DNA from 4 places in the Paenibacillus sp. FSL R5-0701 genome. Region 2 is predicted to be linked to each of the others. Evidence: riboswitches for the same ligand, from Rfam matches in the RefSeq annotation. Region 2 holds a riboswitch; each other region holds the start of a gene.

Region 1 (7,765 bases), 3.2 Mb from region 2:
GGATGAGGCATTGGCGGAGGATTTGTTCTATGCGCTGGGCGAGGAGTCTGTTATTCCGGTTGGAAGTGGCGTGGTCATCCATGATAAGGAGCAGCACCGCATTCATATTTTGATCGGGGAAGAAGAGTTGACGTTTGTACCTTTAATTTAGTATGTTTATATGCATTTTCAGGGGTATAAATGGAACTGGAGTTTTCCTCAAAGCCTTATGGTTATTGGTTCTATGCCATGTAGGTGATTGGATTTTGAAGCTTGTCCGTGGTAAGATGTTAGTCGTGAAATGGGCCAACCGCATGGCGGTGAGCCTGGCCTTTGAGGTTGCTGTTGATCGCACCGAAGGTGTCGGTGGTTATACGGAGATACGTCTGTAATGTACCATCCTATGGGGAGGAAGATAACGCATGGTTTTTTCGCAAGAGGAAGTCGAAGCTCATCTAGGGAGGCTGGAAGGCTGGGAACTGGAAGAGGGACGGTGGATTGTACGTAAATTCGTGTTCTCCAACTACATGAAAGGGATTGCATTTGTGGATGAGGTCGCTGCGATCTCGGAAGCATTCAATCATCATCCTTTTATTACGATTGACTATACAACGGTTACGCTGCGTCTGACGTCATGGGATGCGGGTGGTATCACATCTGTAGATATCAAGGAAGCAGGACAATATAACGAAGCTTATGACAAAATGAGGTCGGAATAACGAGGTCAGTTATTATCGCGCGGCCAGAAGTGAGTGAACCATACATGTCAGACTATAATCAGAAACAACCTCTCATTGCTGTCGTAGGCAGTCTCAATATGGATCTCGTGGTGAAGACAGACATGATTCCGGAAGAGGGAGAGACGGTGAGCGGTGAGGAACTGCATTATCTCGCTGGTGGCAAAGGGGCCAACCAGGCTGTTGCTGCTGCGCGTCTGGGTGGACAGACTACGATGATTGGTGCGGTGGGATCGGACGGTTTTGGCGAACGTCTGCTGCACAGTCTGACGGAAAGTGGTGCAGATGCCTCGCAGGTTCGCGTATTGGAAGACACGGTTACAGGGACGGCGTCCATTTGGCTCTCTAGGGGAGACAACCGGATTATTGTTATTCCTGGTGCGAATGGGCAAGTGGTGCCTGAGATGCTGGAAGAGGCGGATACGGTAAAAAGCCTGACTGCAGCCGCAGCGGTGCTGCTACAGCTGGAGATCCCGCTGCCAGCGGTTACCCGCGCCGCCCAACTGGCGGCTGAAGGCAGCGCACTGGTGGTGCTCAACCCGGCTCCCGCGGTGCCGGGTCTGCCCCAGGAGCTCCTGCGGTGCGTCGACGTTGTCACGCCGAACCGCAGTGAGCTTGCCGTGCTTACCGGCCGGGATCATCTCCGGCCGGAAGACCTGGATGCGGCAGTCGCAGAGCTCGCCGCATCCCTCGGGGCCGCTGTCGTCACGACGCTCGGCCCCGAGGGGGCTGTATACGCGGCGGCGCCTGGTGGCCGCGTACAAGCAGGGCGTGCCGGCGCGTGCCGTGCGCCCGGCTACGCCGTAAGCGCCGTCGATACGACCGGCGCGGGCGATTGCTTCAACGGCGCGCTGGCGGTAGCCCTCGCGCGCGGTGAGACTTTGGACGCGGCCGTAGGCTTCGCCATGGGTGCGGCCGCGTTATCCGTGACGAAGCTCGGCGCCCAGTCCGGGATGCCGTCCGCAAGTGAAGTTGAGGCCTTTCTGGCTGAGCACGCGGCAGATGCCTAATAATTGGTATAACAAAGAGGCTCTTATTCTCCCAAAAGGGGATTAAGGGCCTCTTCATTATGTAGTTCGTGCAGAGATTATTTCTTCTCTGACAGCCACATGGCGATATTTGCAATCTCTTCATCCTGCAGTTTGCCCTTGAAGGAAGGCATACCACCTTTACCTTTGACAATCGTAGAATAGATCTTCTCCAGATCATCCTGACTGCCGATGTTTGCCAGAGCAGGTCCTACGCCACCTTGAAGCTGATCCCCGTGACAGGAGATACAATTGGCTTTGACCAGTGCCTCAGCCTGTCCGGCATCCAATGTTACTTCCGGCATGGTTGGTTTGGCTTCTTCAGCCACTTCTTCTTTCCCTGGAAGCGTAAACATTAAAACAATAGCTAAAGCGCATGCTGCAAAAAATACTCCGCTCATGATCCATTTGTGCATCCCTTATGTCCCCTCCAGAATGAAAGATCATCTAACCTGAAACTATCCATATCATTATAACGGAACCTGTACTGACATCATAGCATTTTGTGGGAATTTTTTGAACTAATCACATAACAAGGGGCAAATTTGGTTGTTTTGCAATGGATTCTAACCGCGAGGCCCTTCATAAACCATACAGTGAAAGGGCTTCAAGCCGCTTGGGGTCTGTCGTTCGTATGTATCCTGGGTGACAAATCCACTCTTCAGATAGACTTGAATGGCACGAGCATTCCAAGTGAGTACTTCCAGATCAATCTCATTCGTGGGATTTCGGCGAATGGCTTCCTGTACAATGGCAGTGACAAAAGCTGTCCCTTGACCCTGACCACACAGCTCTGGATGCATGCCAAGGCCAATCCGGGTTACCCCTTGAAGTGGGAAGTATTGAGCGAACCCGAATATACGATCGTTCTGATCCAGGACGATTGCATATTGCTCCTGCCGCAGCTGTGCATCTCCGAATTCGACTTCCAGAGCTTTCATCTGCTCCCAGGGGAGCCAGCTGTAGATATTGTAAGGCGGATCATACTGCCAACTGCAGATAAGCTCCGCATGTTCTTCTCGCATGGGTACAACGTGAAACGTCACAGGGGTTTCCTTCATACACCTGCATGCTCCTTTCCTTGAAACAGAACTCTTTGTCCACTCTACAAAAGTGATGTTCATTTAGCAAGTCTTCCTTCCCTAGAAAAAAATGAAACAAAAGTTCCGGTAATTTCGTTTATATTATAACGGGATGGGTAAAAACATCATAAGGGCACGGACGAACGAACGCAAAATGAACCTGTTGATGTCGCAGGATATGCCCCGAGTATAACTTGCAACATGAATAAGGATTGAAGCACAAAAAAACCGCCGGATACATTCCTGCGGAGAATGTACCGGGCGGTTCTGTTATGCTTCTTGCTTCGTTCCAGTATGGTTAATGGTTACAGCATCATGTTGCTCAGCTTGTCCCTAGTCAAGGGCCAGTGATTCATATGCGTCCGTGCTCATAATCCGTTTCGCGCCAACATAACGATTGGCCCAATAGTTTTCACTCAATGCACTGATCGTAACGCCTTTGGAAGAAGAGGAGTGTGCAAACTTTCCATCCCCTACAAAGATTCCTACATGAGATACGCCTTTACCTGTTGTATTAAAGAACACCAGGTCCCCAGCTCTCATTTCCATGCGGGATACGGAATCGCCCATGTCGAATTGGGAACTGGATTGGCGTGCCAAATCAATACCCAACTTGTCGAATACATACCGTGTAAATCCGGAGCAGTCAAAGCCGTTAAGCGTTGTTCCCCCACTTTTGTATGTAGTTCCCATTGCTGAATCAATTACTGTGTCCATCTTTGAATCTGCGAATGCGCTACCTGCACCAAGTGATAATGCGAATGTGATGCTAAGTACAGCTGCGGTTAATTTCTTCTTGAACAAGAGATATTCCCCTTCCAACGCCTGCGAGGTTAGCTTAAGGATTCGGTTGAAGGTCCCCTATGACCCCTCTGTAGCAAGATCAATTCACCCATAACTGGTTCCCCCGCTTCCCAGGTGCCAGGAATTTGGCTATGCTAGTTATGCACCTGCGAAATCAAGAAATGACGATTTAATTTTAAGTAGTTACAAATATGAATGTAAAGATTACAAAGTTGTTACTAAAAACTCACTGCGATTATTGTAACAGAGGAGTACGGCTTTGGCAACGTTTAGCAACAAATTTAGCAAAAAAAACCTCGACCTTTGACGGGGAAAGGTTGAGGTTTGCCTATTTATAAGTGCATTTTAGGCCATGAGTTTAACATGTGATGGTAACAATTTTTAAACTATCTGCTCTCACCTTTGGATATTTTGGACTGCCATAATCGAAAATGGCTGCATATTTTCCACAGACTCAATAGACATCTGGCAAGTGGATACGTCTGTTGTAGTATAAGTCCGGTAAGTCCCGTTAATAACCATGAGGCTGAAGTGAAGGCCCCAAAGACGAGCAGGTGTACTCCGCCCAGCAGGAGTGCAATGCCGATTACAGCGATGAGATGACGCATTGCAATCCAGAGTGCTTTGAGGGTACCGTGAGCCCCGCCTTCTCCTTCTGGTGCCGACACACCGAACTGCATGTAGAGTATGGCATGGTGGATGATCCAACCATATACAATCCAGGCAGCAACATAAGGTATACCAGGCAACAGTAATTGAAGGGAATGAAATCCGTCCATGAGAATGGAGTAGAGCTTCGGTATGAGCCAGTAGGCGGGCAGAAGTATCAATAATGTACGTATAGTGTGGAGAAGCAGCATCGGTTTCCACAGATTTTTGATTCCGCGGACAAAGGGGATGCGCTCTTCTGTAGAATTAAAGTGCTGAAGTGAGTAGAGCAGTCCTGCCTGAATGAGGGGGCTGATCAACATGCGAACTAGCAGCATGCCCCCTAGAATCCATAGATAACGATGAACCTCCGGATGGGTAGACAGGTTAAGTTGACTTTCCATTTTGAACAAAAGTGTACTCAGCTCACCGGCATCAGCATCTGGATAGCGAAGGAGTAGTGGGATGACCGCCGACTGTACCATTCGATAGAAGAAATATCCCCAAATGAGTTGATAGAGAAATAAGAGTGCGGCAATGAACATATGCTGACGGACGAGAAACCAGCCTTCACGTATTTTCGCTTTCACCGTTTCCACCTCACCATGACAGACCTCCGAATATGGCTTCTATTAGTTTGGTTACACTCATGCTCCAGCGGGACTTTGCCTGCTCATCCAGTCCGGATTTCAGGAAATTGTTCATATGGCGGTTCTCCAGCACGATCGAGTACAGGGGATCGGTCATGGCCCAGGATACGGGGGATGTGTGAGTTAATTTATACGTGATGCGATCTTCTTGTCCATTCCATTGCTTGGTGAGGATATGCCCGTCTTCAAAAGCAATGCGAACAGGAACGGCGCTGTAATCACTGCCCTTTTTTGCGATCGTCACGGATGACTCGTACAATGTTTGACCGTCTTTCTGTACGGGCGTAACACGAATCTTCTCTACAGCAAAGTCAGCCATCCCGTTACCATAGACGTATTGATCAAAATAATCAGACCAGGAAGTGCGGGTCACTTGTTCCACAACGTTCTGGAAATCAGCCGAAGTGGGATGTTTGAAGCGGTATTTCTTCACATAGGTAGAGAGAATGCGTTCCATCTTTTTGGCACCGACTTGATGTTCGATACCAAGCAATACAAGCTTGCCACGTGTATAGACATTGGCGGCGTACTCATTCTGTGAATCGAACTTCCAAGATTCTTGTGTTAAGGATGAAGGAGACGTAATCAGTCCCGATTGTACCGGCAGATTCGGAATCAATCCGTATTCCTGCTCCATCAGTTTGTCTTCTGCATAAGAGGTGAATCCCTCATCCAGCCAGGCCTCCTCGAATTCGTTGCTGGCAACCATGCCGTAGAAGTACTGGTGTCCGATCTCGTGGATTACGGTACGTTCCAGGTCATAACCTGGCGTAGTGTCATCGGCTCCAAAGGCCGTAACTAGCGTAGGGTATTCCATACCTCCAGCACCGTTCCCCGCTTTGGGTGGAACTACGATGGATAAGGTAGCGTAAGGATACGGGCCAAACCATTTGCTATAATTGGCTAGAGCGGCCTTCGCAGCATGGAAATAACGTTCTTTCAGATCCTGATGAGCTGGGTCCAGATATAACTTGATTCGTACACCAGGCACATTGGGTGCGGAGAATGGCTCCTCTGCGTACACAAAATCGGGTGAGGCTGCCCATGCGAAGTCATGCACATCATCGGCGTAGAATTGATAGACTTTTTCTCCGTTCTTCACCACGGCTTGCTGCGTCGGAAATCCGGTAGCAGCCACTTTGTATGTTTCAGGCACCCGAATACGCACACTATATATACCGAAGTCGGCGTAAAACTCTGAATTGCCATGGTATTGGTGCAGATTCCAGCCTTCTGTTGTTCGTCCACGCCTGCCTACAGGTTCATAGGCACTTAATTTGGGAAACCATTGACCTGCCATGACAAAATGATCAGCAGTTCCCATCCGGGCAAAAATCTTTGGCAGATTCACTTCAAATCGGGTGTGGAGTGTGATACTTTCCCCGCCTTTGACGGGTTTGGGCAGGCGTACTTTAATGAGGGTGGTGTCCTTGATATTTCCGTCATCTGGTTGCACATACTGCATCCGGTGCAGGAGAGAGAGCCCGTCCTCCGTTTTCATTTCGGTAATGTTCATGGAGCCGTAACCATTGGTAGGCATGACATCACCCCGAAGCTTTCCGCCGGATTCCTTCATAAAGGTGGTGTCAGCAGAAGAGAAGGCGTTGGGATACATATGAAAGTAAAGCTCGTTGACGGTTTTTTTGCCTGGATGAGTCCAGGTGATCGTCTGAGTCCCTTCCAATACGTTTCCTTCGACCAGCTTCACATCCATGTGGTATTCCACAACACGGTTGCTGTACACTTCGGCTGTAGGGGTCTGTACACTCTCTGGAGGTGCTGGAATTGGAGCTATTGCCTTGGGCTTGCCCGATTCGGGGGCGAGTACTGGCAATTCGGAATGAGTTGAGCGATTATAACCCAGAGTGATCCATATCCCTCCGGCAAGTACACACAGGGCCAGGGATGCAGTGAGCCAGCTCTTGGCGCGTCGTGGAATCATCGTTAAATACCTCCCGTTGACAAGCATCTACAGCATGTATATGTTTGCAATGGGGCAATTATTAGTTAAAATATTTGTATCAACCCTTGGAGGCTATAAACATGGACCAAAACGAGCAAAACGGCAAAAAACAGATTGCCTTGAATATCGTTAGTGCAAAAAGCAAGCATAAAGGCTTCGGTGCAGGTTCCATTGAACTGAATAACCTTTCCCCGGTCATTATTGATAATGGCGAAGCCAAAATCGATATTGGTGCGATGCATGCGAAGAGCAAAGTGGAACGCAATATCAAGTTCTCTACCAATCGTGAGGATGTGCCCAACGGACGCCAGGTATGGCTGGTGTGGGTAGCTGTCGATCGCACGGAGGAAGGCCAACTGTATGGTGGAGCAACGGCATGTGAGATGTGGATTGATACGGAAGCAAGACGCGGATGGAAACTGTTGGCGGAACATGTGAATCGCATGGATTATGCCTTGAAGCGTCGCTTCATGCTGGATGAGCTTGGACCTGAAGCTCGAGCTGCACTTAAGACACTGTTGATCTCACACAACGAAGACTGGTGGAATGCTTCTCCGGACGTATTGAAGGAAGCACTTGCCTAAGTTAGATCATTCAACACAGTATAAAAGAAAAAAAGCAAAAGGCCCTTTAACCGGAAAATTCGGTTGGGGCCTTTTTGCTTGTTCATTAACAGTATTCATCGATCCGAATAATTATGAGTTTTCATCCGAAGTGAATTTCCAAATGATCAATATAATCAGAGGTCAAAGGTGACGTAACTAAGTCATCGCGTATTTGCGTCATTCTACCCACCAACGTTTGAAATCTCCCCACCAGGAATGTTTCTCTTCCTGTATGCCTTGTTGATTCTGTACCTGACGGGTCTTCTCAT
Region 2 (7,765 bases):
TGTAATCGTACCTTTCCGATCAACAGTAATAGGTGGGGCAAGCTTCTTGTCATTACTTGTTGGTGCACGATAAGATCCTGCACTCGGTTTATACGTATCTTTATTGGTATATCCTCGATAGTTGCCATAACCTCGCCCGCCAAAAGAATCGAACAGATTACCGATTAACGTAGCGGTCAGATAACCTTGTAAAAAAGATGAATCGTAGTTCTGCCGAACATATTCCTTGGAGTCCACCTCAACCAAGGTATCCTCCGGCTTGTTCGGGTCTTGTTGCAGGTGATAATACTCGTCCTGATACACGAGGAACATACGCTCTGTGTTCTCTGCCGAGATCTGATCCGGTTGCCTTTGGTCAGACAATTCCTGGGCCACTTCCGGAACGGTACGGTCAGAAGCCCGGTACACATAGGACGTTGAGTTACCACTGCCGTTAACCGATTCAAGCGGGTATGTGTCCTGAACAGAAGGTGCTCCGCACGCGGACAACAGAGACATCACAAGGCTGAGGACCAGCATTAATTTTAATCCATGTGCCAAGCGTTTTTTCATTGGGAACCTCTCCTAGCTCGAACGAATCACTTTGATATCCGCAGGAAGAATGGACTCACCCTCATACAGTGTAAATCTTCTGTCTTGCCACTCCACCCGAAGAAGCATATTATCATCCGACTGATACTGCCATACCAATTGTTCTCCAGCCTGGCCATATGGAGTTCTACCTGCCGTTGATACCATGCCTCCATACTCTTCCTCCAGATGAAATGCGCGTCCATCCAGGTCCAGCAACGTGGGCACCTCATCAGGTGCATCAAGCCTGCCATCAATTGGTGTATATAGAGCGTAACGTGTGAGTTCCCGTTCTTCGATATGCAAATATCGAAATGCGGTACCATCCTGCAGCGTGAGCACAACTGCATTTCGAGCGCGATTTTGTACCCGACCAACGACTTCATAAGTGACCAGAGAAACCTCACAGATATCACCAGGTGCAAGCTGAAGCATCGTTTTCTCTGCCTGCGGTGGTTCAGGTTTTGTTAGTATTCCTTTAATTCGTTTCCATACACTCATGAGAATTACTCCTGTTCCTTATCTTATAAACAAGCTGCAATAATCAGTGCGCCCACGATATGTAAAGCGCCAGAGAACAACCCGTATCCTGTCTTCCCTTGCTGAATTCCCGTATCCAGATCCAGATTGGCCCATTTGCGAATCATAAAGTGTACAACGCTCTCCAGAATCAACAAAATGATAAAGGATACAACGGAGACCAGCAATGCCTCTCCAAGATGACCAGCTGTAGAAATGGACGTAGCGAGTACATACCCTTGTGCAAATAATTTCATCACCATACGTGTGGTTACTGCCATATTGCCAGCCTTAACTTCAGCAAAATCCTTATATTTCGTGAACAGTGAATCTACATACATCAAGACAAACAGCAAAACCGAACCAGATCCGGTCCAGACCAACATCGCCAAAATATTCAAATCCATTTACACAGCCCCCACATATCAACATGAACCGCATTTAAAAGCGAAGGAGAAATGCTCTTCTCCTCCGCTGGTTAACCCTGCTGACAACCAAGGTATTAGTTCTTATTATCGTACTGTTTCATCAATGCTGCGAGTTCGTCTTCAACAGCTTGATCTTTACCCAACTTCTCGAACTCTTCATCCAAAGACTTGCCTTTGGAAGACATTTCGTTACTTGCTTCTGCCTGTGCTTCCATCTGCATCATTTTCTCTTCCATACGCTTCATACCAGCACTTGCAGTATCAGAGCCAAACCCATTCAACGCTTTGTTGATTTCCGTTTGGGCTTTTGCTGCATTGTAGCGGGCTACCAGTGTTTCACGTTTGTTCTTCATTTGAGTCAGTTGCTTACGCATCTCGTCGAGCTTGCCACGCAGGTTATCTGCAGAAGCCTTGTTTTGGTCATAGCTGGTTTTATACTCAGCCATCTTCTCTTCAGCAGCCTTTTTCTCTTCCAGAGCACGTCGAGCCAAATCCAGATTCTGAGCACGTGCCGCCGTATGCGCCTGCTCTTCACGTTTCTTCACAAGAGCTTCCTGCTCTTCGAATAACTGCTTAAATTTCTTCTCAATGGCGATTTGTTGAGCTACTGCTTTCTCCGCATCTTCCAGATCCTCTTGCATGTCGCGGATATATTGGTCCGTCATCTTGATTGGATCTTCCGCCTTGTCAATAATGGCGTTGATGTTAGACATGGTTAGATCACGCAAACGTTTGAAAATGGACATTATGTTATTCCTCCTAGTCGATATTACATCGTATATAAACATACATACGTAACAATCTACAACTCGTTTCAATTTTAGCAAATAAAATCAAAACATTCGATGACTCTTACGTCAGGAAGATCGTTTATCTTTGATCAGATGATCTTCCATCAACCTCTCTGCAGTCTGCACGATTTCGTCGATCTGCATCCGCGTGATGGAATCAAAATGAATACCCATGATCACCGTAACGGTTACTTTCAGCTGCTGGGCAGCCTTCCGGGCAAGCCGCTCACACAGTTCTTGTTCCTTATGACCGGGAATATGTACCGTCGTCCCGCTTACGCGCTCATGATCTACATAGAATGTGGCTGCGGCGCCAATATGCGCCTTTCCTCCCGTAACGAGAAAAACCTTATCTTCTCCTGCTTCAATCACCTGTAAACGTATGGATTTCAAATCATATGTACTCATACCCATCCACCTATCCTTTTCTATATGTTATATATGGAGGAATTATGGCTTTCATGAGCTACATCGGCAATGAAAATTCTCACACTACGCATAACTTATGGATAGCCCGGGCATACCAAAGAGAACGTCATTTTGGAAAAGGAGGCCGTTATTATGCGCGTACGCCTCATTATGCTGATGGTTATCGTTATTTTTCTCGGAGGATATCATGCTCCAGTTTCATCGCGGGATGTTTCAAGCCCGCCAAGTGAATCCGTATCAGGTTCGGATTCTGCGGAAGAAGAACAACTGACATTGGGACAGTTACGTCAAAAATATGCCGATACGTTCAAAACCAATGGTCCTTCAACAAAGAAGGTTGCACTGACTTTTGATGATGTACCTGATCCACGATTTACTCCACAAGTGCTGGATGTATTGAAGAAATACAATGTCAGAGCTACATTCTTCATCGTGGGTAGTCGTGCAGAGAAACATCCGGATCTGGTGAAACGCATCATTAAGGAAGGGCATATGGTTGGTAATCACAGCTACAATCATCCTGAATTCAGTAAGCTGTCGATGAATGCCTTTCGCAAACAAATTTTACATACCGGGGATATTATTCGACGTTTGGCGGGATATACGCCGAAGATGATTCGGCCGCCTTATGGAGACATTAATGAAGAACAGCTGAGATGGGCTGCCAAACAACACTATAGCATTGTGAACTGGAACGTAGACTCTCTGGACTGGAAAGGCCTTTCAAAGGAACAGGTGAAAGATAACATCCTGTCTGCCGTAAAACCAGGCTCCATCGTTCTGCAACATGCTGGAGGCGGTGTAGGATCAAACCTGAACGGCACGATTGAGGCTTTGCCTGAAATCATTGAGGAATTGCAAAAGCGCGGATATGAACTTGTCACCTTGGACGAAATGCTGGGATTGTCAAAGGCCAAAGATTAAGATGACGATGAAGAAATAAATGAGAATATTAAAAGGGTGCTGTTCAATCGCAAGTTTGCGACTGGCAGACACCCTGTTTGAATTCGTTAGATGTAATTAATTTTCTACTTCAGAATGTACAGCTCGATATCCTGAAATCCAAATGTGCTTACGGACTGTTTGCTACCCGGGATAAAGATATCAATCCGGTGACCCTTGATTGCACCGCCTACATCACGCGCTGTGGCTACAAAAGCTTGTTTTGGCAATCCTGGATGGCTGTGACCCGTTACCAGTACTTTGGTTCCGAGTGGAATTACACTTGGATCAACTGCAATCGTACCCAGTTCAAGGTCATTTCCGAAATAATCGACTGCACCCCAGCCTCCATTTTCAGACGGATCTGCAGAGTATGCCGTTGCTTTCACGTTCACAGCTTTGCTGTAATCGAATGTTTTACCCCAGGCTTGAACCACTTTGTTATCTGCGTTAACGTCCAAACTTGCTGTAGTAACCGTTTTGGCTTGGGTCTTGCTCTCCGTCGCCGCGGCAGCTACATTGTTTGCCTTACCGGGAATCGTAATTTTCAAACCACCATAAATATTGTAAGGTGAAATGTCGTTGTTTGCTTTAACCAACGTGTTCATTGCTACTCCATATTGTTTTGATAAGGTGTAGAAGGTATCCCCTTCTTTGGCCACATGAACTGAATCGGCGTGAGCCGGAACGGCTTGAATGAGCATTGCTGTTGTCATTAATGCTACTGCTGTTTTGGCTATACGTTTCTTGTTAATCATGGTCTTCCTCCCTCATTGTGCCTGCGAAGTTAGTTGTCGGATTCGGATGAGGAGCCCACCCTATAGGTTCTTCATTACATTTGAAACGTTATGTACCCCTAATTCACCCCAAGCAGTGTGCTGTAGATCTTCCCCCTGCACAAATCTGCATCGTTACATCCCCCGCACTCCCTGTCCGGAAGTTTCGGCAGAGTTCAATATATCACAATTTTGTAACCTGAACTTGTAGTAATTCTTACCAAATGGTTTTTTAGCATGTAAGCATATGTAAGAGTACTGGATACTTTAGAAATATTGGACGACCCGATTCCTTTACATTTGGTAACAGAATAGTTACTTTTCCGAATCCATACGTGATTATTAACCATAAAAAAATAGCGTCACCGACTCGAAGTCAGTAACGCTAATGATCACTTTCATTTAGAGTACTTTGGCAAGAAAATCACGTGTACGTGAATTTTTCGGTGCTCCAAACACCTCATCAGGTGTTCCCTCTTCTACAATAACCCCGCCATCCATGAACAGGATCCGGTCTCCTACTTCACGTGCAAAACCCATCTCATGCGTTACAATGACCATAGTCATCCCACCTTCTGCAAGACGTTTCATGACATCCAACACTTCACCGACCATCTCGGGGTCCAGTGCCGAAGTAGGCTCGTCAAACAGCATGACATGCGGCTGCATAGCCAATGCTCTTGCAATAGCGATCCGCTGCTTCTGTCCACCGGACAGCTGATTCGGGAATGTATCTTTTTTATCGTACAAGCCCACAGTGTTAAGCAGATCAGCAGCAATTTTCTCCGCTTCCTGCGTGGATTGTTTCTTCACTTTAATCGGAGCAATCGTGATGTTTTGCTGTACCGTTTTGTGTGGGAACAGGTTGAAATGCTGGAACACCATGCCCATTTTTTCCCGAGTTGCATTAATGTTGTGCTTGGGGTCCGTAATTGAAACACCTTCAAAATCGATTTCACCTGATGTAGGTTGTTCCAAGAGGTTCAGACAACGCAAGAATGTACTTTTACCTGAACCGGAAGGACCGATAACCACGACAACCTCGCCTTTGCCAATCGTCACATTAATGCCCTTAAGCACATCGTTATTTCCATAAGATTTGTGTAATTGTCTAACGTCTATCACTTGCACTCAACTTCCTTTCCAGTCGTCCCAGCAGCTTGGACAAAATAAACGTCATTACAAAGTAGATGGCTGCTGCAATCAAAAATGGACTCAAGCCTTGGTACGTAATGTTCTTGACTACACTTGCCTGATACATAATGTCCACCATACCGATAACAGAGATAATGGAGGATTCCTTGATAATCGTTATGAATTCATTACCAATTGCCGGCAATACGGCCTTGAAAGCCTGTGGCAATATGATGTAACGCATGGCTGCACCTCTGCCCATTCCGAGGGAGCGAGCTGCTTCCAACTGGCCACGATCCACCCCTTGGATACCTGCACGGAAAATCTCCGCTAGATACGCACCACTATTAATGGAAAGCGTGATGATACCTGCCTGAAGGGCAGTGAAGTTAATGCCAAAGCTCAGGGAAAAACCATAGTAAATAATCATTAATTGTACCAGCATCGGTGTGCCACGGATCACTTCAACGTAAGCAGTACCGATCCAGCGCAAGATTGCAGCGTCATGCAAACGGAACAAACAGATGATCAATCCAATAATTACCCCGAAGATAACCCCAAGTGCAGACAACAGAAGTGTGTATCCTACACCTGTAGCATAGAAACTTTTGTACTCCCAGAATACTTGGAAAATATTTTGTGATTTGTTCGCTTTATCCGCCATCAAGAGGCTGGCGTCCGTCACCATCTGATTGATTTTATCTTCACTTTTCAGTCGCTCCAGTGTTCCATTTACTGCAGCTAGCAGCTCGGTATTACCTTTACGAATCCCGATTGCCGCTTCTGCTTGCTCTTCGTCCGGAACAGCAGCAGCAAGTCCAATGATATCGTCCAGATAACCTGCAGCAACGGTATCTTCAACGATTGCCGCGTCAATGCGTTTTGTTTGCAGTTGAAGCACGATATCGGAGATTTTATCCAGCGCAGTAAGCTTCGCTCCTGGAATACTCTGTCCGATCGTTTCCTGAATGGAGCCTTTCTGAACGCCAATCTTCGCATTTTCAAGTTCTGCCATGGTTGGATATTTGTCTTTATCCACATTGCGAACCATAATCACTTGTTTTGATTTATAATAGGTGTCGGAAAAATCGATACTTTTCTTCCGCTCATCCGTCGGCGTCATACCTGAAATCACCAGATCAACACGCCCGCTCTGCAATGAAGGCAGAAGACCGTCGAAGCCCATATCCTCAATCACAAGCTCAGCGCCAAGATCTTTGGCAATCTCTTTGGCGATCTCAATATCGAAGCCGACGATTTCATCTTTACCATTAATCACTTTATGGAATTCGTATGGTGCAAAATCGGCACTTGTACCGAGCACCAGCTTTTTACTGCCTGAATTATCTGTAGTTCCACTTGCAAGTGCCACAGGAACGGCAGTTGTCAGTAGAACAACAAAGGTCAACAGCATCATGGTGTAACGACTTATTAATTTCAACCTTGTTCTCTCCCCTTACAATACTTTGTATGCTTCTCATGTTGATGACTGAGTCATTATAAAGTACAATGCATGATTATGCAATGCATTTTGACAATACAAATCTTGACTTGTTTCTGAAAAAATAAAGCAAACATGATATAATCAATAAATTATTTTCATTTTGCATAAGGAGTTTACTAATGACATCTAACAAATCACAGATCCTGACGGTTATTGATCAATATGCTTCCCGTTTTAAAGCCATTTCATCATATATCGGTGCCAACCCCGAACTGGGGAATGAAGAGTATCTTGCTTCTGCTCGTCTAAAAGAAGAACTGGTCTTTCACGGGTTCACTGTAGAGGCTCCAATCCTTGGACTGGAGACAGCCTTTATCGGAACCTATTCAGCCGCCAAACCCGGCCCTACCATTGCATTATTGTGTGAATATGACGCCTTGCCGGAGATCGGTCATGCTTGTGGTCACCATCTGATCTGTATGATGAGTCTTGGGGCTGCTGTGGGGCTAAAATCCATTCTGGATGAAGTAGGCGGAACAATTAAAGTGTTTGGTACACCTGCTGAAGAGACACGTGGTGCCAAAGTTCCGATGGCGGAAGCAGGTCTGTTCGATGACTGTGATGTCGCTCTTATGGCGCATCCATATTATGCCTTCGAAAAGTCAGGCAGCTCGCTGGCTATTGATGCTGTGCAATTTGAATTCCATGGCCGATCTTCACATGCCGCTGCAA
Region 3 (7,765 bases), 1.8 Mb from region 2:
GTATCGAAATCAGATTATTGATGAAGCCAGAATAGATGGGTAAAAGGCAGCTGCCTTTTACCTTTTTTTGTTCTCATTTTGACGAAAAATCCATTTCCCGGTATAGTACCATTAGTTTAACAGAGATCAGGAAGCGGAGGAGAACAATGATGCACTCATTCAGGATCAGTAGCGAATATATTAACGATGGTTTTCAAGCGGTTCAGGCGAAGCCGGAAGATACGGAGGATGTGATGTCGCTGCTGGTGGAGACAGCCGAATGGTTACAGAGCCAAGGTTCTTCCCAATGGAACGCTTTGCTTAAAGGTGAAGATTCACATGATACGGCAGGGGCGATTCGGCGTGGGGATGTGTTTGTATTTAAAAAAGGAGCGGATATAGCGGGGATGGTCATCCTTATGGTTCAGCCAAGCCCTTGGGATATTCATCTTTGGGGTTCAAAAGCTCATGCCGAGGATGGTGCAATTTATCTGCATCGGCTAGCGATTCGAAGAAAATATGCTCAGAGCGGTCTCGGACGGTCCATTTTGCAATGGTCCAGCAGCGGCATACATTTTGAAGGCAAACATACGGTTCGGTTAGATTGCGGAGCGAGCAATGCTACGTTGAACGCCTTTTACGCGCGGAACGGGTATACTTTTTTGGGAGAGACCGATGGTTACAGTACATATGAGAAGCCCGTGGAGCTACAGAGCTGAAATTCTGGTTATCCAATGAATATGTTGACGACAACCGCAAGCGATGGACTGCTGAATTAGAGCTTTTGCTTCTGAGGGGAACGTTTCATGAATATGTTGTATATACGAGTTATCGTAATATAGATGTTCCGGCTTCCCTATGTCATAATGGATAGTAGAGCAGTACGTAAGTTAGAAAGGGGGAAACTAACGGTGAGATTGCTGCAGGCGCTTTTCTTTCCTCCGGAGCAGCCCGGAGGTGTATCCTCTATGATTCCGTATATGCAAGAGAGATTTACAACCCCGAGGTGGGAAATGGATCTATTCTCGTTGCCAAAGCGAATTCGCAATAAGGGCAGAGAGGAAGTTCAGTTCGAAACGTTTGACTGGACGGAATATCAGGATAGTCCTGTTGTCCAAAAATATATTCAAACATATCGTGATTATCTTTGGTGGACCAAACTGCGTATTCAGAAGCCCTATGATCTGATTCATGCCCACCACCCAATTGCAGGACTTGCGATGAAAACGGTTTTCCCGGATACACCCCTCATTCAGACGATTCACTCCAGTTATGAACGAGAATTAATCCTTAATGGACGCATTGAAACGGATGGACCGGAGCATCGATTCCTGCTTGCGATATATGGTGAGCTGGAACACCAGGCAGAGCGCCTCTTAACGGTGTCGGATTCGTTCCGTCGTTATCTGGCTCCCTATGTGAAGGAACCTGATGTCATCGGTGTGATTCCCAATGGATTTGATGAGAAGCGCTTTAAGCCGATTCCTCATGATAATGCGATACCACAACTGGTCACGGTATGTCGGCTTGTTCCGGCTAAAGGGTTGGATATTCTTTTCAAAGCTTGTGCGGAACTGAAGAACCGAGGTCATGATTATGTGTTACATATTATTGGAGATGGACCGATTCGTCCTGATCTGGAAGAATTGGCGCAGCGGTTGGGGATTTATAATGAGACCATTTTCTATGGTTATACACTGCACCCTGAGGAATTCATGCCATTCTTTGATATTTTTGTACTTCCTTCACGGGCAGAAGCATTTGGTTCCGTCTTCGCTGAAGCGGCGCTGAGTTGTCTTGCCCTTGTGGGTACGGATGTAGGTGGTATACCGGAACAGATCGAAAACGGTAGCAATGGGTTGCTTGTACCGGCAGAAGATCCTTCTGCGTTGGCTGAAGCGCTTGAAAAGGTGATGCTGGACCCGGCTTATCGTTATGAACTTGCCCGTTCAGCGTGTGAAAAAGCCAAGACACATTACTCGCTCGGCAGATCGGTCAATGAGTTGAAAAAGATGTATCTACAGTTTCCTGTCCAAGCCTAAAAGGTAGAGCAAAAAGTGCGAGCCGCTGTGCTAAACAGCGGCTTTTTGTCATGTTTAAGGAAAGAATACCCACAATGACTTGGGGTTATGAGCAAACGGATGCTCATATTCATGAAGTACATAACTGTGAGATTTATATATTGTTGCGTTTACGAAAGGCTCCCCAGCGGTTCAGTACCAATTTGGCAGCCCAGATTAATGCCATACTTCCGAAGATAGGGTAAAGGATGGACAGCAGGGAACTGAATCCAAACTGACTGAGTGAGTAACACAACAGCATAATGGTTAATGTAATGAAACGGGGATGGACACGTATATGTTGTCTCAGTTGCAAGGTCATTCCATAGATATCGGCTACAAAGGTACTGAATATTTCCATGAAAATAAGGGATACATATACAGATTGCACTGCCCATCCAAGTTGAAAGGCAATGCTGCCCATCGGGATTTCGAATTGGATGATGCCGGGCATCTGAGCTGACATGGCAAAATGAGCTGCCATCAGCATGAAACCAACGCCAATTCCACCCAATACTCCACCCCACTTCAGCACATTCCGACTACGAATCTGGTTACCTACAGGCACAAGAACAGCTTGAGCCAACACCAGATTGAATGAAGTATACAATAGTGGAGACAGCCACACTTGAATAGGGTTTGAGTCTGTCGTCAGTGTGATGAATCGGGAAGCACCTGGATGATGGATGGTACTTGTGATCATGAGCAGAGATAACAGGAGCATCATGGGCACGACGATGCTATTCATTTGTAGGATGGCTTGAATGCCCCGACCGAGAAGCAGGTATGTCCCTACAAGTGTGACGATCAGACCTGTCTGATAATGCAAACCCAGATGTTCGACAAAAACGGAGCCTGCTCCGGCAAGCATGACACTGTTCACGCCAATGAGAATGAGAAGGGTCACCCAGGTGATCCATTTGCCCGCCTTATGGCCGAATAAATGTTTGTTCAGATCCTCATAAGAGCGGGACCCGGTATCGTGAGCGATCAGCATCATTTTGGTACCTAACCAGACAAAGAGCATGGTGGATAAGCCTATGGTGATGGTGGCCCATTTGCCATACTGGGTAAAAAACTGCAAAATTTCCTGCCCTGTAGCGAAGCCGGCTCCGACAACCGTTCCGATGTATGTAAATGCGATCTGCAGCACCCGAAATGCCTGTTTCATGTGTTTCCCCTCTCAGGCCCCTGTATAGTTTGGACATGCGGGTACCATGGTAGAAGGTATGCTTGACCCACCAAACTCATGACAATCGATAGTGAGCTTTGTCTTGAATTGTGTCTCAAGGACAGCGCCCAGGCAATTTCGCTTGAACTTATAGATAGATATATGATACTTTTACCTCATAGGATAGGCTTGGGAGGTCAAATCATGGAATTATTGAAACAACGAATTTTGCAAGAAGGTGTGGTTATCTCGGATCAAGTATTAAAGCTGGATGGTCTGTTGAACCACCAGATTGATCCTGCATTAACGATGGAGATGGGACGTGAGTTTGCTGCCCGTTTTCGTGAAAGTGGAGTAACTCGGGTAATCACGGTAGAATCCTCAGGGATACCGGTTGCTTTTGCAGCGGCCTATGAACTTGGGGTGCCCCTTGTATTCGCCCGTCGCAAAAAAACACTTCTGGCTGATCCTGATGCTTACTGTGAACGTGTACCGTCCTTTACCAAAGGAATTGTAACTGACATTATGGTATCTCGCGAGTTCATTCATGAGAATGACCGCATTTTGTTCATTGATGATATTATTGCCAATGGAGATGCCGCTCGTGGCGTCATCAAAATTATCGAGCGTTCTGGCGCGGAACTCGTCGGATTCGGCGTTGTGGTCGAGAAAAGTTTCCAGGCAGGGGCACGCACGATTCGTGAACAGGGTATTCCGGTGGAAGCCTTGGTACGCATTCGTTCCCTGAACGATGGAACAGTACAATTTGACGATAACGAAATGTGACATTTTAAAGGAATAGGGCCTATTTTTTGAACTATGCCTTTGCATGACCGCCGATTTCATTTATAATGGGGTTATGTTAGGGAGAGGAGGCAACACCATGGGGAACCAACCGGCAACAGAACAATTTTTTAATGATAAGCTGGCGGAATCGAAAGTTCATTTTGAACGTGCCCTGGATTGTAAACATACGGAATTCGATGACCTTTATCCCTATATGATTGAACATCCTCAATTTTTCTGGTACAAACGCTATGTTGCCTGGTCAGAATTACTGACGATTGTAGGCTTGTGCGAAGAGTTGTCCTTCTCTTGGAAAGAACAATTTACACCGCATCAAGTGGAGTACCTTGAAGAACGTGTGATGTCCGCCAAAGTGCTTGATTTTTGGTTCGAGAAGAACGACAGCAAAGAGCACGCGCAGCGGTAACTTTCAGTCGGGACATAATTTCGAATGACATGACAGTCCAATACAGTCACGTGAGACCTAAATGACTTTTCATTTAGGTCTCTTTTTGTAAATAAATTTGAAATATAGGAGCCATGAAGATGATTAGTGATACAGAATTGGACGCCCTGCGTCTGTCAGGTGAGAAAGTTAGAGTCGTACGGGACGAGCTGGAATCGAACGACGTGAAGGGGATTGTGGTTGCCTGGGATGGCGAGCAGGTACTTATCCGTCGTCAGAATCGACGTGTCGTTAAGCTGGACCGAGGTTACAGCTATCAGCTGTTCAGCGAGCCGCGCCAGAGTCCACTTAGTGAGTAACAGCTTATAATTATAGCAGTGGCCATGCGCGTTAAATGTTTGGAATTACCATGATTTCTTGGCATAATTGGCTCACTCGGGAGAGAAGATAGGTACAGTGAGGAAGATCTGTAACTATAGCCGAGAGGGTGTGCTACAAGCCATGACATTGATGAATGATAAAGTTCATGCCTACAAGGATCAGATTGGAGCATTAAGCGATGTGCTGCCAGGTGTGGTGAAGTCGTATCATGAGTTTACCGGAGAATGTTTCCAACCTGGCGTGATTGATGCGAAGACAAAACAGCTAATTGCCCTTGGGATTGGATTGTTTGCCAACAATGAGGTATGTACCTTCTACCATGTAGAAGAAGCCCGTGCCAAGGGTGCAACAGATCAGGAGATTATGGAGACCGTTGCGGTGGCCGGAGCTGTTGGAGGAGGACATGCCCTGTCTCAGGGTGCGATGCGAGTGCAGAAGGCGCTGCATTAGTAAGCAATGCAACATACATTTTTAAGTGCAAAAAAGGCATCCGGTTAATAACCGATGCCTTTTTGTATGTGAATCACATTTTACCTAGCATTTTATCATACATAAACTGTCCAGTTACCCGACGTGCTGTTACATAACGATCATTGAAGTATGGATTCGATAACTTCGTGATGCTTACACCTTTACTGCTGGAGGCATGAGCGAATTGTCCGCCGCCGATATATACACCTGTATGTGAAATGCCTTTGCCTGTTGTATTAAAGAACACCAGATCACCTGTCCGAACATTGCTCTTGGATACGGGAGTACCTGCTTTGGCTTGCTGCTGCGAAGTACGTGGTAATTCAATGCTGTATTTGTTGAAAAGATATCTCATAAAACCAGAACAGTCGAAGCCGGCTACAGTTGTGCCACCCCATTTGTAAGGAATACCTGTCATGTTGTTCACTACGGAGTTGATACTGCTTGCCTCTGTGCTTGTTGCCCCGGATGTAAATAATACAGCTGCTCCAAAAATGGAGATAATCAGTTTTTTCAAAATCAATGTTCTCCCTTCGATGCCTACGGAGTTAGCTAAGGGTTCGGTAGAAGGTTCCCTATATTTCCTATGTATAAGAATAATTCACCCAAATTGGTTCCCCCGTTTTCAAACATGAAACTCGGCAATGAATAATTAAGTTTTTGTAACTATTTGAAACTATATTGCATAAATGCGTAATTGTCAAACCCATTTAAAACCCTTCGTAATACCTCAATGTTAGCGGAATTAAGGTTTTTATATGAAAGAAGGGATCAAGTTTGGGTATCATTCATGACAAAAACGTCATTATTGGTTCGTTTAAGACGAATTTGGATAAATAAATAGGTTTGTCATGAGTTAAAAGAACTATTCCGTTATGTAGAATTAGAGAGATTATATTCATTAAGTTGCATATATTGACAAAAAGCGATTTTTTGCATATTATCTGAGTATCCAATCCACATATTGGATTAAAATTGATTTTATTATGCGATAAATACAAATAAAGGAGGTTTAGAGACGAGTATCATAGGTAAAGTAGAAGTGGAAGATTTATAAAAACGAACATAGGAGAGTGTTACATTTGAAAGCGAAGAAAATAATTACTTTTGTCCTGGCATGTACAATGGTGTTTTCGGCAGTTGGAATGGCAGTTCTCCCTGTAGGGATGGTATCTGCTGCGGATGCATCGGGTACGACAGCGAGTATTTCTGATATTTTGAAGAACCAGCTGCCGGATGGAGGTTGGAGAAAAGATTATAAACAGACAAGTGGAGAGTGGGCAAAGTCCACGATAGACAACAAGGCTACATACTCAGAAATTAGAAGATTGGCGAAGGAATTTAAAAAGACGAATGATCCGCGTTACTCCACAGCTGCAATCAAAGGAATTAACTTTTTGATCAACATGCAGTATTCAAACGGCGGATGGCCACAAGTTTACCAAAGCTCCGGATACCACAAGCACATCACTTACAATGATGATGCCATGATTAATGTAATGATCATGCTGGATGAAGTAGCGGCACGCAAAGGTGATTTCTCTTTTATCGACAGCATACTTGCTAACCGCAGTAAAAATTCAGTTGCCAAAGGTGTGGAGGCGATTTTGAATACACAGGTCGTTTCAGGTGGTAAGCTCACAGCATGGGGACAACAACATGATTCCAGCTCCCTTAAACCAGCGAGCGCAAGAATCTACGAAGTGCCATCGCTGACAGCTGGAGAGAGTGTAACGATTGTTAAATTTCTGAAAACCAGACCTGCTAACGCTAAAATTACTGCATCCATTAAAGGAGCGGAGGCTTGGTTTAACAAAGTGAAAATTACGGGTTACAAGTATGAAAGAGCTAATGGAGATAGTAAAATTATCGCTGATTCCAAAGCTGCACCAATTTGGGCACGCTTCTATGAGATAGGGACGGATAAACCAATCTTTATTGGTCGTGATGGGGTAGTAAAATACAAATTAAGTGATATTGATAAAGAAAGAAGAGGCGGTTATGCATGGTATGGTAACTGGCCTTCCAAGCTGTAATTTGATGTATGCTTCCGTTTTAATGAACCAAACTATTAGCAGCAGTTAAAGGTAAAGCCTGAAAACGACATGGACGTCTGGTTCGGGCTTTATTGTTATTATTTTCAGTGTTGACATGATAGATTCCACATGATATATTATCTCTTGTCGCCGATATTGATCACGGAGATACAATATGCGGTCGTGGCGGAATTGGCAGACGCGCACGGTTCAGGTCCGTGTGGGCTAACCCCCGTGGAGGTTCGAGTCCTCTCGACCGCATCTAATAAAAAGACTCCTTAAGCTAACGCTTAAGGAGTCTTTTTTTGCATTTTTTGATATAAAACTAACTTTAGACTTGAGTATCCAAGAGGTTAGTGCTTAGCTGCACGTACAGCAAATGGTCTTCCATCAGCCATATGGAACGTTTATTGCGCTGCGGTAACATTAACGCTGTCAATATTCGGTCCTTCCGATCCAGTGGTGACCACTTTCA
Region 4 (7,765 bases), 3.1 Mb from region 2:
TCTTCCGGTTCTCGTGTGACAGAATTATTTTGGATAATGGAACCCATAACAAGGCAAAAAAATACCTTCCTCGGTGGGGTTCACACCGGGAAGGTCATTAAGGAATATTAAAAAGGTTAGAAATAACAATTTAGATAAGTCCAGTATACCTGTATTTTTTATTTTGCTACAGGTGCAGGGATTTCGGAAATACATTCGTTACAAACAATTTTACCTTTGAAGTAAGTAACGTTCTCTGCATTACCACAGAAGATACAAGCAGGCTCGTATTTTTTCAACATGATGCGCTCGCCGTCAACGTAGATTTCCAGAGCATCTTTTTCACCAATACCGAGCGTACGGCGCAATTCAATTGGAATAACTACCCGTCCCAGTTCGTCCACTTTTCTTACAATACCTGTTGATTTCATCATTATAATCAGTGCTCCTCTCAGCTAACTATCATTGTCATTATTCGACATTATTTTATGTTTTATGATACTCATCATACCAACGATTCCCAAATCAGTCAACCTTAAAATTAGCTTAAAATTAAGGCTGTTTTTCACAAGGTTACGGGTGGTAAGGGATTGGAAGCTGTTTTTCGCATTTAAACCTCAATGTCAGCTTTGTCGATTTGGAAAACGACAAAACTACTTCATTCGACAAAGTTCGTCATGTTGTGTCGAATCCTAGGTGAATCGTAGAGCTCAAAGCGTTAATATAAAAGAAATTAAAGGAGTGAGTCGACATGGAACAACGTTTAACGGAAGAGAAAGTATTCAAAGATCCGGTACATAATTATATCCACGTGCAAGATCCGGTTATATGGCAGTTAATTAACACCCCGGAATTTCAGCGTTTACGCCGGATTCGTCAGCTGGGTACTTCTTACCTTACCTTTCACGGAGCAGAGCATAGTCGGTTCTCACATTCACTAGGTGTTTATGAGATCACACGCAAGATCATCTCTCAATTTGAAAGAAGTCATTATTCGGATTGGCCGAAGGAAGAAAAGATTGTAGCTCTGTGTGCAGCTCTGCTTCATGATCTCGGGCATGGGCCATTCTCTCACTCCATCGAGGAAGCTTTTGACATGAATCACGAAGATTGGACTTGTCGCATCATTACAGGTGATACCGAAGTAGGGGCGATCTTAAGACGGTATGCTCCTGATTTTCCTGAGAAAGTAGCATCTGTCATTCAAAAAACGTATGAAAAGCCGATTGTTGTGAACTTGGTGACCAGTCCGCTTGATGCAGACCGAATGGATTATTTGCTCAGGGATGCCTATTTTACAGGTGTAAATTACGGCACGATTGACCTTGATCGTATCCTTCGGATGCTGCGTCCTTATCATGGGCGGATTGTAGTCAAGGAGTCAGGCATGCATGCTGTGGAGGATTACCTAATGTCTCGGTATCAGATGTATTGGCAGATTTACTTCCATCCGGTAACTCGTAGTTCTGAAATTATATTGCGGCAAATATTCAAGCGAGCGAAAACACTCATACAACATGGTTTTCAATTCCGCTTCATGATTGATCCACTCCCTCAACTATTTGAAGGGGAATTATCCGTAGATGAATATTTGCAGTTGGATGAAGCATTAATTCAGACGGCATTTACGCAGTGGCGCAAGGAGGACGATACTGTTCTGAGTGAGTTATGCGAACGTTTTATGGATCGCAAGTTATATAAGTATGTAGAGCTTGAACAGGTCGACTTGACAATGATGGAAGAGATTCGGGAAGCTTTTGTACAGGCTGGCCTCGATCCCGAATATGATCTTGAAATTGATTTTCCTTCGGATAATCCGTATGATGTGTTTCGTCCGGATGAATCCACAGATAAGCAGATTCTTCTTCTGGATCGACAGGACAATTTACGTGAGTTGTCAGAAGTATCTGACATTGTCCGTTCCATCAGTGGGCTTCACCGAGGGAAACATCATTTGTATTACCCGCAAAACAAGGTGGATGCGATTATTCACGAATTACCGTCACATATACGCCCCTATTTCTTGTAATCGTGTGGGTATAATCCGATGAAGAATTTTGATATCAAAACACTTTCCAAAAGAGCTATTTTCCATGATACAGTAATCTGCTTTAATGGGGAGTATATGTAGATCGACATAATTTTGTAAATGCAAGTTGGTAGAATGAGCCTAATCAGCAATATATAGATCAGAATATCTGTATATCTTCTATATATTGTAGTTGTGAAGAAACAAACGTGATGATGTAATACACAGATTACCCAAAATGTTTTATGTACGAGTCATTAAATTATTGGATTTTACAAATTGAATTTTCAAAAAGAAGATAGTCGTTATTTCGACATGAAGGGAGATACAGACATGATGCTGTTCGACACACATACACATCTGGATGCACCACAATTCGACGAGGACCGCGAGGACATGATTCAGCGTGCTGTGGATGCAGGAGTTGGTCGCATGATCAACATTGGCTTTAACCGGGAGACGATTCCAACCACAATGAAACTCGCTGAAACATATGATTTTATATATGCAGCTGTAGGGTGGCATCCCGTAGATGCGATCACAATGCAGGAGGGCGATTTGGAGTGGATTGCATCTTTATGCAAGCATGAAAAAGTGGTTGCGATTGGTGAGATTGGATTGGATTATCACTGGGACACTTCACCAAAGGAAATACAGCATCGCGTATTACGACAACAAATTGCTTTGGCGCGTGAAGTGAAGATGCCGATTGTCATCCATAATCGGGATGCACATGAGGATATTATAAGAATTTTGCGTGAAGAGAAAGCTGGTGAGGTTGGTGGTGTGATGCACTCCTTCTCAGGCAGCTGGGAAACGGCAAAAAATTGTCTCGATATGGGCTTCCATCTCTCCTTCGGAGGACCAATCACATTCAAAAATGCAAAGCAGCCCAAAGAGGTGCTGGAGAAGGTTCCTATGGACCGGTTTTTCATTGAAACAGATGCTCCATATTTGACACCTCACCCTTATCGTGGGAAGCGAAATGAGACAGCGCATGTACGTCTGGTTGCAGAGGCAGCTGCGGAAATTAAAGGCATTTCGGTGGAGGAAATTGCTGCAATAACAACCAAAAATGCCATGGAACGATTTGGAATTCGTTAAAAAAACGAGTAAATGAGGTGAAAAAGGCAGGTAAGCGGAGTTAATTTGCCCTTTGATCCAAATAAATCAAGAATATTACAATATTTTAACCAAATATTCAGAAAAACGTACTTGATCAACGCTTTACAACATGCATCAAAACAGGATATCATCTTTTCAGTGAATTGTTGTGCGGAAAATTGGACAGATGTTCGGGGGATGAACAAAGGGACACTTTCCGATGAAACAACATTACTTTCATGAATCAGTCTCGCTGAGTCTCCGTTAACGGAGAGCGGGGGAACCAATAGGGCTTAAACATCGGTGTATTTGGCCGATGCGCAACGTTCGCTGACCCAAAAGCAGCGAAGGGAACTGCGAAGCCGTATTTGATTTCTTCTTTGGGTCTCGGGGTGAATTCAAGGGCGTCCGCCATGAGCGGGTGACCCAAGATAGGGCGGCTCTCTTTCGCCCGAACCCGACAGCTAACCTCGCAAGCGGAAAAAGAGAGGCAACCTCGTGCATGAATTTCCGATATTCAAAATCATTCGGAAGCCACGAAAGAGTTCCTCTTACACTCTTTCTTTGGCTTTTTTGTTTTTGAATAAAAGAAATATTGTCATCATACGGTAGGTATTCAGGAGGATGACATCATGTTGCGAAGATTGATTCATGGTGCAGAACCGGATTATGTTGGTCCAATCTGTGTTCTGTAGAAAATTTGGTATAGTCACGTCAAAGACATCATGCATTACTTTAGACGGCGAGGCTATGAAGGAGGACGGAGAAGTGGGCACATTCCAACCAGAAGAGACCCATGAGTCACGATCATCCAGTAAGTCTTTCGCGTTGCGGTGGAAGCATGAGAACATGCGTCAAATGGCATTGATCGCGATTTTCTCAATTGCGCTTACAATCATGATCTTGTTAGTCGTTTACGGTCAGGCCGGGAAACAAATTTCGCTGGTTATTGATGGCAAAGCTCAGGTGGTAGAGACTCGTACAGGAATGCTTCAGGAAATGCTGGAGGAGCAGTCGATCACAGTCAGCCCTCACGATAAGGTATCCATGTCCATGAATGGGGCGATTACAGATGGAGACCGAATCGTTATTGAGCGGGCCGTTCCAGTTAACATTACGGCAGACGGAGACACCAAGACTCTGTATACAACCGATTCATCGGTAGAAGATGCAATTCAAAAATCAGGTATTCAAGTTGAAAGTAATGATAAAGTGTATCCGGCGCTCGGAACTGCGATCAAAGCGGAGATGAAGATCCGTGTAGTGCGCGTAACAAAGCGTACAGTGGAAGTAGAGCAACCGATCGCTTACAAAGTTATTAAAACGGCTGACCCTAGCTTGTACAAAGGGGATAACCGTGTCGTTGTAAACGGCAAAGAAGGCACACTTGTACAGCATATCGAAAAGGTATTTCAGGATGGAGAATTGGTCTCCAAAAAAATGGTCGGCAAATCTGTCGCGAATAATCGTGTAGATAAAGTGATCGCTGTCGGCACCAAAGCAAAACCGGTCGTGAAAGAACCTGAGATTCAGACCGTATCGGCTCAAACTTCAACAACCAAAAAGGCTACAACAACGAACTCGAAGAAAACATCTGCCTCGGGCAGCAAAGTGATTACCGTATCCGGGACTTCTTTTAAATACTCCAAAGTACTTAAAAATGTATCCATGACTGCCTACTCTTCCGAAGAGCCTGGCATTGGTACAAAAACAGCTTCCGGTACTCGTGTAACGGAAGGTCGCACCATTGCGGTTGATCCCAAAGTCATTCCAATTGGCTGGTGGGTATATATCGAAGGTCTGGGATTCCGTCGTGCAGAAGATACAGGCGGTGCCATTAAAGGCAACAAAATTGATGTATATTATGACAGTGTGAAGCATGCCCTGAATTTTGGACGTAAGAAAGGCAAGACGGTCTACGTGATCGGTCCGGTGAAGCCGGAAGCGAACTAAAATCGTTTTACTTTGAAATGGGAATGCTATAAAATAGTTGCATGAATGGTTCATGCGGAATATGCGGCGGAGGAGTCTGAATTCAGTCTCCCCCGCCGTTTGGCAGAGAAGAGGATATTCCTCTTCTTTTTGCGTTAGAAAGGAAGAAATGGAACATGATAAAAGAAGTCATTGTGGTGGAAGGCCGTGACGATACGGTAGCTATCCGTCGGGCCGTTGAAGCCGATACAATAGAAACAGGTGGATCAGCAATCAACCAACGCATTCTGAAGCGAATTGCGCTTGCTCAGGAGAGACGGGGAGTCATTGTACTGACAGATCCGGATCATGCTGGCGAACGCATTCGTAAAATTATTGCAAACAAGGTGCCTGGCTGCAAACATGCCTTCATTCCGGAAGCCGATGCAACGCGTAAAGGGGACATTGGGGTGGAGAATGCCTCACCTGAAGCGATCCGTCATGCTCTGGCGCGCGTACATACTTCATACGAAGGTGCTCCGAGCCTGATCGATTGGGAGGACCTGATCGCGGCAGGACTTATCGTGCATCCGCAGGCTGCTGCACGTCGCATGGAGATGGGCAATCTGCTGGGCATCGGTTATTGTAACGGTAAGCAGTTCCACAAACGTCTCAGTGTATTTCAGATTACACGGGAAGAGTTCTCTACAGCATTAGCGCAAATTGAACGTGAAGGAATGTGAGCATATGAAGGATATGGAAGAGACGATAGAAATTGCAACGCCCAAACGAACCAAAGAGATTATTCAAAGACACGGATTCTCATTCAAGAAAAGTCTGGGTCAGAACTTTCTGATCGATCAAAATATACTGAACAAAATCGTTAATGCAGCCGACCTGGACGAGTCCAAGGGCGCGTTAGAGATCGGGCCGGGTATTGGAGCCCTTACGGAGCGACTGGCTCGGGTAGCAGGTCCTGTCACAGCCGTAGAGATTGATCAGCGCTTGATCCCAATCCTGGGAGAAGTGATGCAGCCTTATTCGAATGTACGTGTTCATCATGGGGATGTGTTGAAGCTTGATCTGGCTGAATTGTTTAATACGGATTTTGCATCCGTGGACAAAGTCAGTGTCGTGGCTAACCTGCCTTATTATGTAACGACTCCAATCATGATGAAACTGTTGGAAGAGAAGCTGCCGGTAGACAGTATTGTTGTCATGATCCAAAAAGAAGTGGCTGAACGCATGGCTGCTGCACCAGGATCAAAAGACTACGGCAGTCTGAGCATCGCAGTTCAGTACTACAGTATGCCGGAGCTTGTGTGTATTGTGCCGCCTACGGTCTTCATTCCGCAACCTAATGTGGAATCAGCTGTCATTAAGCTGAAAGTGCGTGAGCAACCACCAGTGGAGATTCCGGATGAAGCACACTACTTCGAAGTGGTACAGGCTTCTTTTGCCCAACGGAGAAAAACAATCTCAAACAACTTGAAGGCACGTTTCTTCACAAAGGAGAACCGGGAACAGGCAGACATTCTGCTGGAGCAGGCAGGTATTCAACCGTCCCGACGTGGAGAGACGTTGAGTCTGCAAGAGTATGCCACACTCAGCACCGTAATGTGGGAAGCAGGGGTACGTGCAGCGCTGTAAAATTTGAATGAACCAAACCGGGTCTCTGCCCATACGATGGGGTAGAGGTGATTACGTTGATGAATATCGGAGACTTGGTCGTTCGGAAGTCATACGGCGGCGATGTGACTTTTCGGGTGGAAGGCCTCCAGTTGGATGCTGCGGTCATTAAAGGGACTGAGTTCCGGCTGATTGCCGATTCCCCGGTGGATGATTTGATACAGGTTCCTTACGAACCACAAAGCGCCAAGACTAGACAGGCGCATATTAAAGCACATCAGACCCTGTCCCGTCTGCAGCAGAATCGTATGGAACAGGCTGAGCGGAATCGGGAAGGTCTGGTACAGGATTGGTCTGCTCAGCAGGAACCGGCTTATTTTGAGATGCCTGGAAAGGTGCTTCATCTGGATGGAGATCCGAACTATTTGAAAAAAAGTATGGATCTCTATGAGCAACTTCGCGTGCCCGCAGAGGGACAATATGTCCATGAATCGGCAATGGCAGATACCCTATACCGTTTATTACCCAAAGTACGTCCGGATATCGTAGTCATTACGGGTCATGATGGGGTCCTAAAGACACGTCAGCCCTATGACTTATATAGTCTTGGTAGCTACAAGAATTCGCAAAATTTTGTGTCGGCCATTCAGGTGGCCAGACAATATGAACGCCATCTGGATGCACTGACTATTGTGGCAGGGGCCTGTCAGTCCCATTTTGAGGCACTGCTGCGCGCTGGAGCGAACTTTGCCAGTTCTCCAGGCAGAATTCTCATTCATGCACTTGATCCGGTCTATGTGGCTGCCAAGGCCTCCTTTACCTCTGTGCGGGATACGGTCAACATGAGTGATGTTCTGCACAATACCATCAGTGGCAGCCAGGGTGTGGGTGGTGTCGAGACACGGGGGAGTTACCGGGTAGGTCTGCCTGGGCTGAATGATTTATCTACGCTAAAAGTGAACCCCTCGGCAGTCTGATGTAGGCCATTTAAAGTCCCAATTTGGGGCTTTTTTTGTTTGCAAAAAAATTCATTGACAACAACTTTTTGATGCTGATATAATAATTAGTTTTGATTTGACAATGACTGTAAAAACCGGTATAATGGACAAGAAA

What was found. Region 2 has a riboswitch for cyclic di-AMP ahead of MKZ13_RS17930 (3D domain-containing protein). Riboswitches for the same ligand answer to the same signal wherever they lie in the genome.
Region 1: linked by a shared signal. The riboswitch ahead of MKZ13_RS00530 (C40 family peptidase) and the one ahead of MKZ13_RS17930 (3D domain-containing protein) in region 2 are both predicted to bind cyclic di-AMP.
Region 3: linked by a shared signal. The riboswitch ahead of MKZ13_RS10625 (C40 family peptidase) and the one ahead of MKZ13_RS17930 (3D domain-containing protein) in region 2 are both predicted to bind cyclic di-AMP.
Region 4: linked by a shared signal. The riboswitch ahead of MKZ13_RS00150 (ubiquitin-like domain-containing protein) and the one ahead of MKZ13_RS17930 (3D domain-containing protein) in region 2 are both predicted to bind cyclic di-AMP.

Annotation. Positions count from the first base shown of each region.
Region 1 is NZ_CP150230.1:106,414-114,178, forward strand. Features, by position in the region: gene MKZ13_RS00500 (hypothetical protein) at 1-151, shown strand, start outside; gene MKZ13_RS00505 (hypothetical protein) at 216-371, shown strand; gene MKZ13_RS00510 (4a-hydroxytetrahydrobiopterin dehydratase) at 402-698, shown strand; gene rbsK (ribokinase) at 743-1,726, shown strand; gene MKZ13_RS00520 (cytochrome c) at 1,804-2,160, opposite strand; gene MKZ13_RS00525 (GNAT family N-acetyltransferase) at 2,311-2,805, opposite strand; gene MKZ13_RS00530 (C40 family peptidase) at 3,160-3,594, opposite strand; cyclic di-AMP (ydaO/yuaA leader) riboswitch at 3,634-3,771, opposite strand; gene MKZ13_RS00535 (hypothetical protein) at 4,017-4,868, opposite strand; gene MKZ13_RS00540 (M1 family metallopeptidase) at 4,879-6,870, opposite strand; gene MKZ13_RS00545 (YwhD family protein) at 6,972-7,475, shown strand; gene MKZ13_RS00550 (PBP1A family penicillin-binding protein) at 7,674-7,765, opposite strand, start outside.
Region 2 is NZ_CP150230.1:4,073,709-4,081,473, forward strand. Features, by position in the region: gene MKZ13_RS17900 (DUF4247 domain-containing protein) at 1-552, opposite strand, end outside; gene MKZ13_RS17905 (DUF4178 domain-containing protein) at 565-1,071, opposite strand; gene MKZ13_RS17910 (DUF350 domain-containing protein) at 1,095-1,496, opposite strand; gene MKZ13_RS17915 (PspA/IM30 family protein) at 1,592-2,263, opposite strand; gene MKZ13_RS17920 (hypothetical protein) at 2,375-2,716, opposite strand; gene MKZ13_RS17925 (polysaccharide deacetylase family protein) at 2,870-3,661, shown strand; gene MKZ13_RS17930 (3D domain-containing protein) at 3,766-4,437, opposite strand; cyclic di-AMP (ydaO/yuaA leader) riboswitch at 4,440-4,637, opposite strand; gene MKZ13_RS17935 (amino acid ABC transporter ATP-binding protein) at 4,858-5,580, opposite strand; gene MKZ13_RS17940 (ABC transporter substrate-binding protein/permease) at 5,567-7,030, opposite strand; gene MKZ13_RS17945 (M20 family metallopeptidase) at 7,213-7,765, shown strand, end outside.
Region 3 is NZ_CP150230.1:2,260,343-2,268,107, forward strand. Features, by position in the region: gene MKZ13_RS10585 (hypothetical protein) at 1-43, shown strand, start outside; gene MKZ13_RS10590 (GNAT family N-acetyltransferase) at 150-698, shown strand; gene MKZ13_RS10595 (glycosyltransferase family 4 protein) at 891-2,021, shown strand; gene MKZ13_RS10600 (hypothetical protein) at 2,155-3,210, opposite strand; gene MKZ13_RS10605 (xanthine phosphoribosyltransferase) at 3,415-3,996, shown strand; gene MKZ13_RS10610 (hypothetical protein) at 4,094-4,423, shown strand; gene MKZ13_RS10615 (hypothetical protein) at 4,543-4,761, shown strand; gene MKZ13_RS10620 (carboxymuconolactone decarboxylase family protein) at 4,904-5,233, shown strand; gene MKZ13_RS10625 (C40 family peptidase) at 5,307-5,771, opposite strand; cyclic di-AMP (ydaO/yuaA leader) riboswitch at 5,777-5,908, opposite strand; gene pelA (pectate lyase) at 6,328-7,290, shown strand; tRNA gene MKZ13_RS10635 (tRNA-Leu) at 7,468-7,551, shown strand; gene MKZ13_RS10640 (carbohydrate-binding protein) at 7,698-7,765, opposite strand, start outside.
Region 4 is NZ_CP150230.1:29,656-37,420, forward strand. Features, by position in the region: gene MKZ13_RS00135 (AbrB/MazE/SpoVT family DNA-binding domain-containing protein) at 159-413, opposite strand; gene MKZ13_RS00140 (HD domain-containing protein) at 731-2,008, shown strand; gene MKZ13_RS00145 (TatD family hydrolase) at 2,342-3,112, shown strand; cyclic di-AMP (ydaO/yuaA leader) riboswitch at 3,354-3,607, shown strand; gene MKZ13_RS00150 (ubiquitin-like domain-containing protein) at 3,881-5,065, shown strand; gene rnmV (ribonuclease M5) at 5,221-5,766, shown strand; gene rsmA (16S rRNA (adenine(1518)-N(6)/adenine(1519)-N(6))-dimethyltransferase RsmA) at 5,771-6,673, shown strand; gene yabG (sporulation peptidase YabG) at 6,733-7,629, shown strand.